Pelagibaculum spongiae: one gene and its partner. The protein of the gene in region 1 interacts with the protein of each later gene in a pairwise test. Links are inferred from orthologs where the notes say so. Each region holds a gene or a part of one and is shown on either strand. Other genes may lie near its edges.

Evidence for each region.
Region 2: the proteins of grxD (region 1) and DC094_RS05930 interact in binary tests that used the Escherichia coli proteins (3 or more experiments, as listed by UniProt). The link is inferred for Pelagibaculum spongiae from one-to-one orthologs.

The regions. Positions count from the first base shown.
Region 1 is NZ_QDDL01000003.1:332,415-338,101, forward strand. Bases 1,041-3,832 are described here. They hold grxD (Grx4 family monothiol glutaredoxin), read right to left. Parts: upstream 2,706-3,832; coding sequence 2,376-2,705; downstream 1,041-2,375. Other genes in these bases: DC094_RS10460 (peroxiredoxin), read right to left, coding at 1,413-2,015; DC094_RS10470 (Fe-Mn family superoxide dismutase), read left to right, coding at 3,052-3,633. In the rest of the region: DC094_RS10450 (NupC/NupG family nucleoside CNT transporter), read right to left, coding at 1-451; DC094_RS10475 (transposase), read right to left, coding at 3,928-5,022; DC094_RS10480 (hypothetical protein), read right to left, coding at 5,170-5,687. UniProt on the Escherichia coli protein: Monothiol glutaredoxin involved in the biogenesis of iron-sulfur clusters.
Region 2 is NZ_QDDL01000001.1:1,369,211-1,374,965, reverse strand. Bases 1,500-4,359 are described here. They hold DC094_RS05930 (BolA family protein), read left to right. Parts: upstream 1,500-2,705; coding sequence 2,706-3,014; downstream 3,015-4,359. Other genes in these bases: DC094_RS05915 (hypothetical protein), read right to left, coding at 4,248-4,359; DC094_RS05920 (hypothetical protein), read right to left, coding at 3,860-4,102; ftnA (non-heme ferritin), read left to right, coding at 3,053-3,583; DC094_RS05935 (MlaC/ttg2D family ABC transporter substrate-binding protein), read left to right, coding at 1,941-2,558; DC094_RS05940 (rhodanese-like domain-containing protein), read left to right, coding at 1,500-1,547. Also shown: DC094_RS05950 (porin), read left to right, coding at 1-388; DC094_RS05945 (hypothetical protein), read left to right, coding at 550-981; more of DC094_RS05940, read left to right, coding at 1,017-1,499; more of DC094_RS05915, read right to left, coding at 4,360-5,237; DC094_RS05910 (DUF3157 family protein), read left to right, coding at 5,433-5,755. UniProt on the Escherichia coli protein: Transcriptional regulator that plays an important role in general stress response. Has many effects on cell morphology, cell growth and cell division. Acts by regulating the transcription of many genes, including dacA (PBP-5), dacC (PBP-6), ampC and mreB.

The DNA.
Region 1 (5,687 bases):
GTGCTTCAGTCTGACCAACAAAAATATTTGCTGTTGCAGATAAAGATTCAGTACGGCTAGTGCCCAACGCTTTTTGCAGTGCGCCACCTAAAATATTAACGACTTTCTGCATTACACCTAGGTAATAAAGAACCGAGATTAAAGCAGAGAAGAAAATAATAATGGGCAATACATTGATTGCAAAGATAAAGCCAACTTTAAATCTAGCTAAATCACCAAACAGAAAGCCAATACCGTCATTTGCATAAATGATAATATTGCTCACAGCACCAGAGATAGACTCCAACACAGATTGACCGAAGGGAACATACAGAACGAAAGCACCGAAACACACTTGTATCGCGAAAGCGCCACCAACCGTACGTAACTTGATGGCTTTGCGATTATCAGAAAGCAACAGAGCAAGGCCAATCAGAACGGCCATGCCAATTAAGCTCATTATAAGCTGCATAATACTTATCAACTCCTAAGATTATCTAGTAAACCATCGGGCACCGATACCCATATAATATGAGGGCATCTAGGGACGCTCGAGGCGATGCCATTTTGATTCCTTTCATCAGAATCTTTCCTGACTTGGGGCGGTTTTTTCTGAGAAAAAATATTTTTTAATAAACACTCCCCCACTCAACAAAACTACAACTATCTCAATCTAATAGTAAAAATCAGCTTCCAAAAATACTAAGTCACGGTTTTTTATAAAAACAAATCAACGACCAATACTTTAAAAAACTTTATTTAAAAAAGAGACATTACTGGAAGAGAATTTCAACCCAACAAAATTTGATATTAACCTGACAGAAAAGCAGGTGATTTTTTTATTTAATTAACCAATTATTTAATTAATAACCAGAGGTAAAGCAAAGGTTGTCACTTGGAGAGAATAATCGACTCACTAACATTAACAGAAGTCGTCGTAATATCACTGCTCTCGAATCTTCACTTTTAACAAAACCACGCTCTACAGCCACTACTTGCAAACCCACTATTCGTTGAGTCTGACTGACAGGAAACAGATCAAGCCAAAATTCGAGCAGAGCCGAGCAATAACAAAGATTAAAGGTTATTTAAAAACAGATGGATAGCAGAAGATGAAAATCAAACGGATAAGATAAAAGTAGAATGAACAAACCAAACAAGAGAAAAAAAACAAGGGGTGCTGCCACACCCCCAGAGACTGCTATCTGGAGTTCGAGGGGTCAAACCCAGATTTTACCGCGTAGGAGAGAGCCAATCGCGCCCTACCGCAATCGACATGCGAATGATAACAGTTATCATTTGCATGTCAAACCTCATATATATACGCATCGGCTTCCTGCCTCCTTGCGCCATACATTCCGTCCATGGAAATAAAAAAGCCGAGCAATGTGCTCGGCTTTTTTTATAGTGCTATGAAGCTTGTTTAGCTGGATTTACAGCTTGTCAGCTTCTTCTGACAGGTAGCTCGCAACGCCGGTAGGAGATGCATCCATACCCTTATCGCCTTTGCTCCAACCTGCAGGGCAAACTTCGCCGTGCTCTTCGTGGAACTGTAGCGCGTCAACTATACGGATCAGCTCATCCATGTTACGACCTAATGGCAGGTCATTAACGATTTGTGAGCGAACAACGCCGTTTTTGTCGATGATGAATGCGCCACGGAAAGCAACGCCGCCATCTGATTCAACGTCGTATGACTTACAGATACCGTGAGTCATGTCAGCAGCTAAGGTGTACTTAACTGGGCCGATACCACCCTGATCTACAGGAGTATTACGCCATGCGTTGTGGCTGAAATGTGAATCGATAGAAACACCGATAACTTCAACACCGCGCTCTTTGAACTGTTCCATACGGTGATCCAGAGCAATTAGCTCTGAAGGACATACGAAAGTGAAGTCCAGTGGATAAAAGAATACCAGGCCGTACTTGCCATCGATTGCAGTTGACAGCGTGAACTCATCAACAATCTCGCCATTACCTAATACTGCAGGAACGGTAAAGTCAGGGGCTTTCTTACCAACCAGAACACTCATTTTTATCTCCTAATTAGAATTTTCAATATTCAGTATTTGAACGATTTGGGAGCAACTCCCGAATCAATGAGCAACAGCCTATACCAAAAACTTGATAAATAGTTATTTGGAATTTTCTATGATACCGATTGATACAGCCAATCATTGTTACTTTCAAACCAACACTTAAAAAACCCATTAAAAAAAACACAAACTAACAAATACTTACACCGCCGCTTCTTCAATAGAGAGCGAAACCGTCATATTAAAAGTGGTTATTGCATAAAACGAACAATCATACGCAAAAAAAAATGGCTGACACTCTATATAGAGCACCAACCATTTTTTTAGCAGCAGGCTCTTTAAAAAAGCCCGATTCAATTATTCTGAATCTGGTGCTGCTTGGTCAATCAAGGTTTTCAGCTCACCGTTTTCGTACATCTCGGTGATAATATCGCAACCGCCAACCAACTCACCTTTAACCCATAACTGAGGGAATGTAGGCCACTCGGCATATTCTGGCAAAGTCTGGCGAATCGCTGGGTTTTCCAGAATATTAACAAACGCAAATTTCTGGCCACAAGCCATCAAAGCTTGGGACGATCGCGCTGAAAAGCCGCACTGAGGCATCTGAGGAGATCCCTTCATGTAAAGCAAAATCGTGTTTTGCTCGATCTGTTGTTTGATCTGATCAACTACAGCCTGATCCATGTTCCACCTCGATAACAGCCTCCCGAAATGGGAGCGCGATAAAAATTTGCAGCATTTTAACTCAGCCAGCGCACCGGGTCAGCCACAATATTCATAGGGGTACTCAGTTCCCCCGCCTTTTGTCTGCCCGTCATTACCAATTAGAACAACTCATAAAATTGTCAAAACCGGAAAAACCATCATAAAACGATCATCTTGCTTAACAATCTTCTAATACGAAGCGTTTAGAGGTAACGATTACTACCCCTTACGACTGGAAATTGATCTCGATCAGTATACAATCGCTGCATACATTTCGGTACTGCCACCGAATCGCGAACAAAATAAACGATCTCAGGAGAGAATCATGGCTTTTGAATTGCCTGCACTGCCTTATGCAAAAGACGCTCTGCAACCACATATTTCTGCAGAAACTCTGGACTTCCACCACGGTAAGCACCATGCAACTTACGTTGCCAAGTTAAATGGCCTGGTTGACGGTACTGATATGGCAGACAAGAGCCTGGAAGAGATCATCAAGAGCTCAACCGGCCCTGTATTTAACAATGCAGCTCAAATCTGGAACCACACTTTCTACTGGAACAGCTTGAGCCCAAATGGCGGCGGCGAGCCAACAGGTGAACTGGCTGCAGCCATCACTAAAGCATTTGGTTCTTTTGCAGAATTCCAAACTCAGTTTAACGACAAAGCAGTGAACAACTTCGGTTCTAGCTGGACTTGGTTAGTAAAGAATGCCGATGGTTCTTTAGAAATCGTTAATACCAGCAATGCTGCAACACCTATCACTGGCGACCAAACGCCTCTGATCACGGTTGATTTGTGGGAACACGCTTACTACATTGACTATCGCAATGTACGCCCTAACTACTTAAATGGTTTCTGGGCATTAGCAAACTGGGAATTCGCTTCTGCGAACTTCGCAGCGTAATTTCTTTTAAAGTAGCGAGCCTTTAAAGCGAGTTACTTTGAAAATAAAAAACCGCTAGAGTGTAAAAACTTTGGTGGTTTTTTTTATTTTATCCAGCCTAAAAAGTTGATTCACCAGCAACTCCCTCGCATCCATTACAAGTACAAACTCTTTTAAACGCGCGTACCACATTGATTACTTCAATGTACGCTATCAATACTTGGAAGGTTTTTGAGAACTGGCAAACCAATAATTCTGCCAGGCATAATTTACTTTATAATCTTGTCTGATCATCAACAACAATCAAGCATCTCGCTAGTCAAACAGAGAACTATCTCCTAGTCCGTTCACCCAAAGCTGCTTCAGTAATTCTGCATATTTCTCTAATGCATTTCTGCTTCCTACTGCGCGGTGAAACTTATTTCCGCCACGGCTCATAGTTTGCATCCAGCCATGCTTGTCAATATCGAGTCGGTCAATAATTGGAGGGAGTGAGGGATCCATAGCAGTTTTTCCTTTGCGGATAATTCGCGCTGTCTGATCAACCAGTTCCAAATAATCTTTATAAGAGAACGGAATCTTTTCCTGCAAAGGATCTTTGCTATGAAATGGTTTAAGTTTTGGCTTTACACTAGTTTGTTTAAACGCTTTTAGGTTCGTCTTTTTTGTCGAATTTCGTTTTCTTTGGATTCGCTGTTGAATCGAAGTGTATTCAGACTGCTCAGGCGTTTTAGCTATACCTGCTCGAAGTGGGTTTAGGTCGACATAGGCCATGCACGTTAAAATAGCTTGCTGATCAAGCAGTGCTTGCACTTTAAAACGCCCTTCCCAGAAGTGACCAGTACATTCATCTTCCGCATTGGCCATTCTTGCTAGTGGCTCATTTAAACTGCGCATAAACCAGCTAATATCAGTTAATCTTGCTCGGTACTCTTCAACAAAACTTTCCGCATATTTCACTTCAGATGGCATTAAATTATCGCCGGCCAAATATCGCTGAACAATCTCTGGGCCTTGGTAAACCTTGCACCAACGTTGCAGTACCTCATCACCGCGCCAAGACATAGCTTTTTCTTTATTAACACAAAGCACTAAATGATAGTGGTTACTCATCACCGCATAACTAGCAATTTCAATAGAAAATGCATTTGCTAATAATGCCAGTCGTTTTACAATCCAGTCACGACGATGCTCAAAACTTTCACCGGTATCAGGATCAACCCCACATAACCACGCTTTGCGACATACCCTACTCACGCAGTGGAACCAATGACAATAATCTAGGTTCATAGCAGAGCGACGAGGGCCAACACGGGCAATTTCTACCTTATTGGTGTCACGAGCAGAAATATTGTTTTTGGAATCAACAGAAATGTTTGATGATGCGGAATTAAAATTATGACCTGTCATAGCACTGCTTACCTACGCTATTGAAGTTCCACTAGCATAGAAAACAAAAGCCCTGCTGAAAAATTAAAATAATTAATCTTCATCAGGGCTGTATTAATAAAATTATGCCTGGCAGGTTTTTCTGGTGGATAGCAATGTTCTCCTTAATTAATAGCCTTCAACTATCAGCTCTAAGCACAACCTAAATTTTTCTAATATTTCTTTGTGATTGTAAGACTTTAGCTTGCAACTTCCAGCCCCTGTTAATTCAACTAAAGCTTGAATATCATTACTATATTTTAGGTTAAATTTAACATTATCTATCTTGTGCCTTCGGTTCGATATTAATTCTTCAAAATCAGTACGTATATCCTTTTTCCCTGATACGCTAATTTTCGCGAGGCCACCAACAGGAGTATGAATGCCCAAAGAAGATATATGTGTAATAGTTGTCCTACCCAGCTGGCTTTCTATTTGCTGCAACCATTTTAGAGGATCGACATCAATATCTGCTACCACAACCCCTAACCCTAACAAATTATGCAACTTTGCTAGAAATTTCCGAAGTGAACGAGGTGGTTCCGTTATACATAATAATTTAGAACCGTTCTGCCAATTAAATTTACACGTGTAATACGCTACAGTCGTTTGCTCTGATTGATTACCAAAAGGATCTGTTACTATGG
Region 2 (5,755 bases), on another replicon or contig:
AGGCGTGGCTTATCAAGAACGTAAACTAGATGATTCAAATGGCTCCGATAAGCTGGCGGGTATTGCTGTAGGTTACAAGTTTGGCTCGGCATATATCTCAGCATCTTATGTAGATCGTGATAATGCCACTGGTGCAGATCCTAAAGCTTATGATTTGTCGGGTTCTTACTCTATGGGTAAAAACACGTTAATCGGTCATTACTATAATCTTGATACAGATAATGCCGCAGGTGACAAAACAAATGGTGTGTTGCTGTCAGTGCAGCATCAAATGAATGACCAGCTTCGTTTGTGGACTTCATTGCGTCTCGATGACGCCGATACTGATAATAAAGAAACAACTTCTGTTGATTTTGGTATGCGCTATGACTTTAGCATGAGCCTATAAGCTTTTAGTTTGTTTCAGTAGTGCGCAAAAAAAGGCCGGGAAATTTCCCGGCCTTTTTTTTGGTCAAACCATTTGAATAAAAAAGAAAAATCACTCAACTGTTTGGCTGAAATCAAAATAACCTTAATCAAAGTGTGGCACTTTGAATCTATTGCTTAGGTTTGGATTTAGGGCTGCTTTATGTCAAAGAAGTAATTAAGCTGCTAGCGCTTCTGGCAGCAGTATTTTCTATCTATTTACTGGTTAATATTCATCAGACCAATGTGCTATTGGAGGATTTAGGCCTTCCAGGCTTACTATCTTTGCCGATTAGCTACCTGCTGACTGGTGGGTTGGGTGTCTGTTCTATCTTGGCATTATTTCGTCGTATGCCGTTTTGGATATTACTTATCCCGCTTATCTCCCTCGCCTCGATTTCTATTTTAATTCAATACCTTGGTTTAGCAGTAGACTGCGGTTGCTTATCGCCTGAAAGTATCGAATATAAAACCTATCGAGCCTTGCCGATTAATTTGGCGGTCATTATATCGATGGTCGTATCGATTTTTATGGTTTTTGTTTTGAGTCGAATTCGCAAGCCAATAGTTGTTTGAGATTTTGATTTTTTGTTTGGTTGTTGGAGGCTAATATGTCATTTAGGTTAATGCTCGCATCATTGTGTATCTCATTGCCGGTTGTTTTTTTTGGTGGCGCGGCTAATGCAGGTTTACTCGATAGTAAATTTGAAAAAGAGGTACAAGCAGAATCTATTGCAGTTAAGTTAGTGAGAGATACTCAAAAAAGTGGCTATCAATTAATCACTACGGCTGAATTGAAGGCCAAGATGGATGCTGGCCAGAAAATGTTGGTGATCGATGCGATGCCGTACAAAGGTAGCTATGTAAAAGGCCATGTGCCGGGTGCAGTTAGCTTTGAGTTTCCGATCAAAGACATGTTGCAATGGGATAGTCAAAAAACAGCCAATAAAACGCAATCAGATTACCTTCAATTATTAGGTAATGATAAAGAAACAATGATTGTGGTTTACTGTGGTTTTGTAAAATGTGGCCGTAGCCATAATGGTGCGGATTGGGCTGTAAAGTTGGGCTATAAAAATGTTTATCGCTATCCGGGTGGTATTTTTGCCTGGAAGGGTGCTGATTTTGATATCGAGAAGTAATTGAATATTTGGTTTTAATAAAGTCGGCAGTGCCGGCTTTTTTTATGCGTAAAGTTTCTATTTGGTTTTTCAATATCGACGAATTTTAACAGTGGATTTCTTTTTCTCTTTGGTTATGAAAAGTGCCGCCGAAGGTGGTAGGTTGTTAGATAAATTTGATCATAAAAATATCCATTAATTAAGTAGTTTATGCTATTGGTAGGCCAGAATACTAGTATTTTAGATGACTAATATCTTTAAGCTACTAGTATACTAAGAATTGCTTGGTAATTACCCACTGATAATAATGTAATTACCGTTTGTGATGTGTGATCTATCTTTAGTTGTCATGTGATCCAAACTTGACTTGTTGCGAACTAAAATTAATTAAAGAGTTAATGTGAGGTATTTATTTTGATCAGAACGCTAACCTTATTGTTACTCGTACTTTTGTCGCCTGCAGTTTTTGCATTAGAAGACCCATCAAGCATGCTCTCTCGAGAGTCTTCAAAGTTGATTCAACTGGTGACTCAGCATCAAGACCAGCTGAAGCAAGATCCAGTATTTGCTCGAAGGTTGATGAGAAAAAACATTGTGCCATTGGTTGATGCGAAAGGATTGGCTAAGGGAGTTTTGGGGAAATACGGCCGTCAAGCGAATCAGCAGCAAATAATGGCCTTTCAACAGATACTGACAGAGGTATTAATTCGTACCTATGCCAAAGCATTTACTCTATATCGTAATGAAAAAATTGAATTTCATCCTGCTCGATTAAATAAAAAAAGTAATCGTGCGAAAGTTAAAGCCGAATTATATCTTTCTAATGGCGCACCACCGGTAAAGCTAATTTACAAGTTGGTGCTCATTGATAAGCGTTGGCTGATCAGAGATTTAACCGTTGAAGGCATTAGTTTGGTTGGAAGTTACCGGTCGCAGTTCGCTTCTCAAATACAAAGATATGGTGTGGCAGAAACTATTGATCGCTTTGATCGACAACTGCAAAAGTTAAAGTCAAATGATGGCTCGGCTTGATAGATTGGCAGATGCTTGCTTGTTGGTTGGCTGTGTTTTTGACTGGTGAAGTTGGTCTGAATTACCTTACCGATCTCTGGTCTATGTTATGCTTGCCCAGTCCACCGACAGGTGTGCTGACCTGTTGATTTAAGCTTTCAGGATACTATGAAGTTACAACAAATAATTGAACAGAAACTGAGTCAGGGGCTTTCACCCAGTCACCTGGAAGTGGAAAATGAAAGTCACCGTCATAACGTACCACCCAATTCAGAATCTCATTTCCGAGTAGTTGTGGTCAGTGACCAGTTTGACGGAAAGCGCTTGCTGCAAAGACATCGTTCGGTAAACCAATTGCTAGCTGAAGAGCTGGCTAATGGTGTGCATGCGCTAGCAATGCATACTTATACCGCGACTGAATGGAGTGAGCGAAAGGCTCAAGCTCCTGATCCTACCCAATGTAAGGGTGGAGCGTAATTACTTTGCCCGATTTAAACGGGAAAAAGGAGATTCGAATGCTGACTGAGAAAATGGTCAAACAGCTTAATGAGCAAATTAACCTGGAATTTTATTCTTCCAACTTATATTTGCAAATGAGCGCTTGGTGTGAAGACAAAGGTTTTGAAGGTGCTGCAGGATTCTTGTTGCTGCATGCAGATGAAGAAATGCAGCACATGCGCCGTTTGTTTAAGTACGTGAGTGAAACAGGCACTATGCCGGCTGTGGGTGCGATTGAAGCGCCACCAGCAAGCTGGGAGTCGTTGGCTGACGTGTTTAAAGATATCTATGAGCATGAACAACTGGTCACTCGAAGCATTAATCAGTTGGCACATACTGCATTTACTTCACAGGACTACAGCAGCTTTAACTTCCTGCAATGGTATGTCTCTGAGCAGCACGAAGAAGAAACGCTGTTTAAAGGTATTCTAGATAAAATAGAGCTGATTGGTTCCGATGGAAAAGGCTTGTTCTTTATTGACCAGGAAATTGGCAAGCTAACCGGTGGTGCAGTAAGCCCAATGTCGCCACCAGAAGGTGGTGCATAGCTATATTGTTTTACCTATCTTGGTAATGCTTTAAGCAAAAGGTTCAGTCGGTTTCGATTGAGCCTTTTTTATTTGCTCGGCTCTGCTGTTTTGGAAGATAACTGTTCTAGTTTTATCCTCAATAACAGCATCGGAATAATTAACCCAACAATGCATACCAATAAAGTGATTGCGATAATCCTCTCTAACCAAAGCATAATAAGGCACTCCTAATATATTCAACGTTATTTAGAGTTTACTTAAGAATATCAAGATGCTATTTCGATGACAGAATGATTAATTATTAGTGATATCTAAATCAGAGGAAGGTTTTATCGCAGGTACTTTGCTTCTAGTTAACCGTTTTGAAATTTGATTTTCTTTTCTATTAATGGCTTGTTGGCGCTGCTCAACCCACTTCAGTATGCGTTGACGGTCTGCTTCATCGCGCTGTTTTTTCTTGGCATATCTAACCGATGCGGCAGTGGCTGCGATACTGAGCAAGCCTAAGCTCGGGATTAAAAAACTACTAGAGGACATGAAACAACAGCTTGTTGAAATTAGCCGTGCATTCTATACCCAAAACGCTTCAAGGTGAAAGTGCGTGTTGAAATGGTTTGGGTATAAAAAAAGACCAAACTTGAAATAGACAGTTTGGTCTTTTAAAAACTACATCATGTCTTATTTAAATTTGACAGCGTGTTTCTTTGCTAGCGTCTGTTTTCCACTGATTGTTAGGTAGTTGTTCTAGCGAAAGATCTCCAGAAACATCGGTGACCGTTCCAAAAAATTGGTTGTCTGAAATTTGATGCTCACCGGTTTTTTGTAGATTCAGATTGTTTGAATCACCACAAAAGACATTGCCTTGTATTTGGCTGTTGATGTAGCCAATGGAAACTGTCTGATCTTTCAGAAAGTCATTGCTCTGTAGTTTTATGCTGCCATTGTCGTTAATGAAGCCTTGTTGAGTAAGGCTTGCAGACAAATCAACATTACCGCTCAGGCGACTATTGCTGATCTCAATTCCGCCGCGTTGTGCTTGAATATTACCTTCAATTTGACTGTAGCTAGCGCGCAAAATGGCATTGCTATCCAAGGCAATCGATCCGTTTAGAATTAGCTGCTGCTGATCTTCTCCAGCCAGAATCAGTGCATTGTTGGTGAGCGTTAGTTGGGATTGTTCATTGTGGCGAATATGCAATGTGCTGCCGCCATCAAAATTAATCCGGCCGCCAGAAGCGGTGGCAAATCCGTCTTGAGTGACATAATAAGCGCTAGGAAAGTTTTCAAGCGCCGATAATTGCTTATTTAAAGGCTGCCACACCGTAACGGATAGACTTTGCTGCTGCAGTTGCTCACCTTCGCCAATGGTTGCCTGAATCGTAATGACGCCCGTTAAAGACGGTGCAAATTGCAGTGGGTTGGTCGTCTGCGGGATAACTAGCTCGCCGTTAGCCCGAGTAACGGTCCATTTCAAATTGTCGTTAGAAGATGACTCGATAGAAAGAGATTGATCAATTAAAGGGTATTCGCCAGCATTTGAGCTGATGGTAAATATGCTGCCGACGTTATCTCCTGGATCCGGTCCATTTACCGTTGGATCGTCACTACTGCTACATGCACTTAAACCAATTGCCAGAGAGGCTGACATGATTAGAATCGAGGTCTTTTTCATTATTATTTTTCTGATTCAGCAAACCAATAGTGAATCAGTTTACCGACAATCCATGACAAGGGAATGACTGATTATCTATCTGCTGTATTTTTTCTAAAGCTATTGGGCAAATTTGAAGCATATCTAGCTATATGTAAGTTGCATGTCTAAATCACAAGCCAGCACTTTGTTATGATTTGAGGATGAAGTAGCGAAATGAAGTATTTTGAGAGGTTAAAAGTGGGTTTAGTGAGAATGTTGATCGGTAGTTTGCTATCGATTTTGGCTTTGACTGTTTCTGCAGAGCAAATAGTTAAGTTGGAAGACGGTCGTAGTGTTTTATTGAAAGATGATTTTAGCTGGCAATATGTAGTACCAACAGTTGCAGTTAAAAATGATGCGAATGCTGTTTTGCAGTCAAGTACTTCAATCAACCCGCTTTCGGTTGCTATCCCGGTTATCTCCTCTGTTAAAGGCACCAGTATTTTCTTGGGTAGTAATAAGCCAGTCATGCAGCTGAGTGACAATGGCGTAGATCT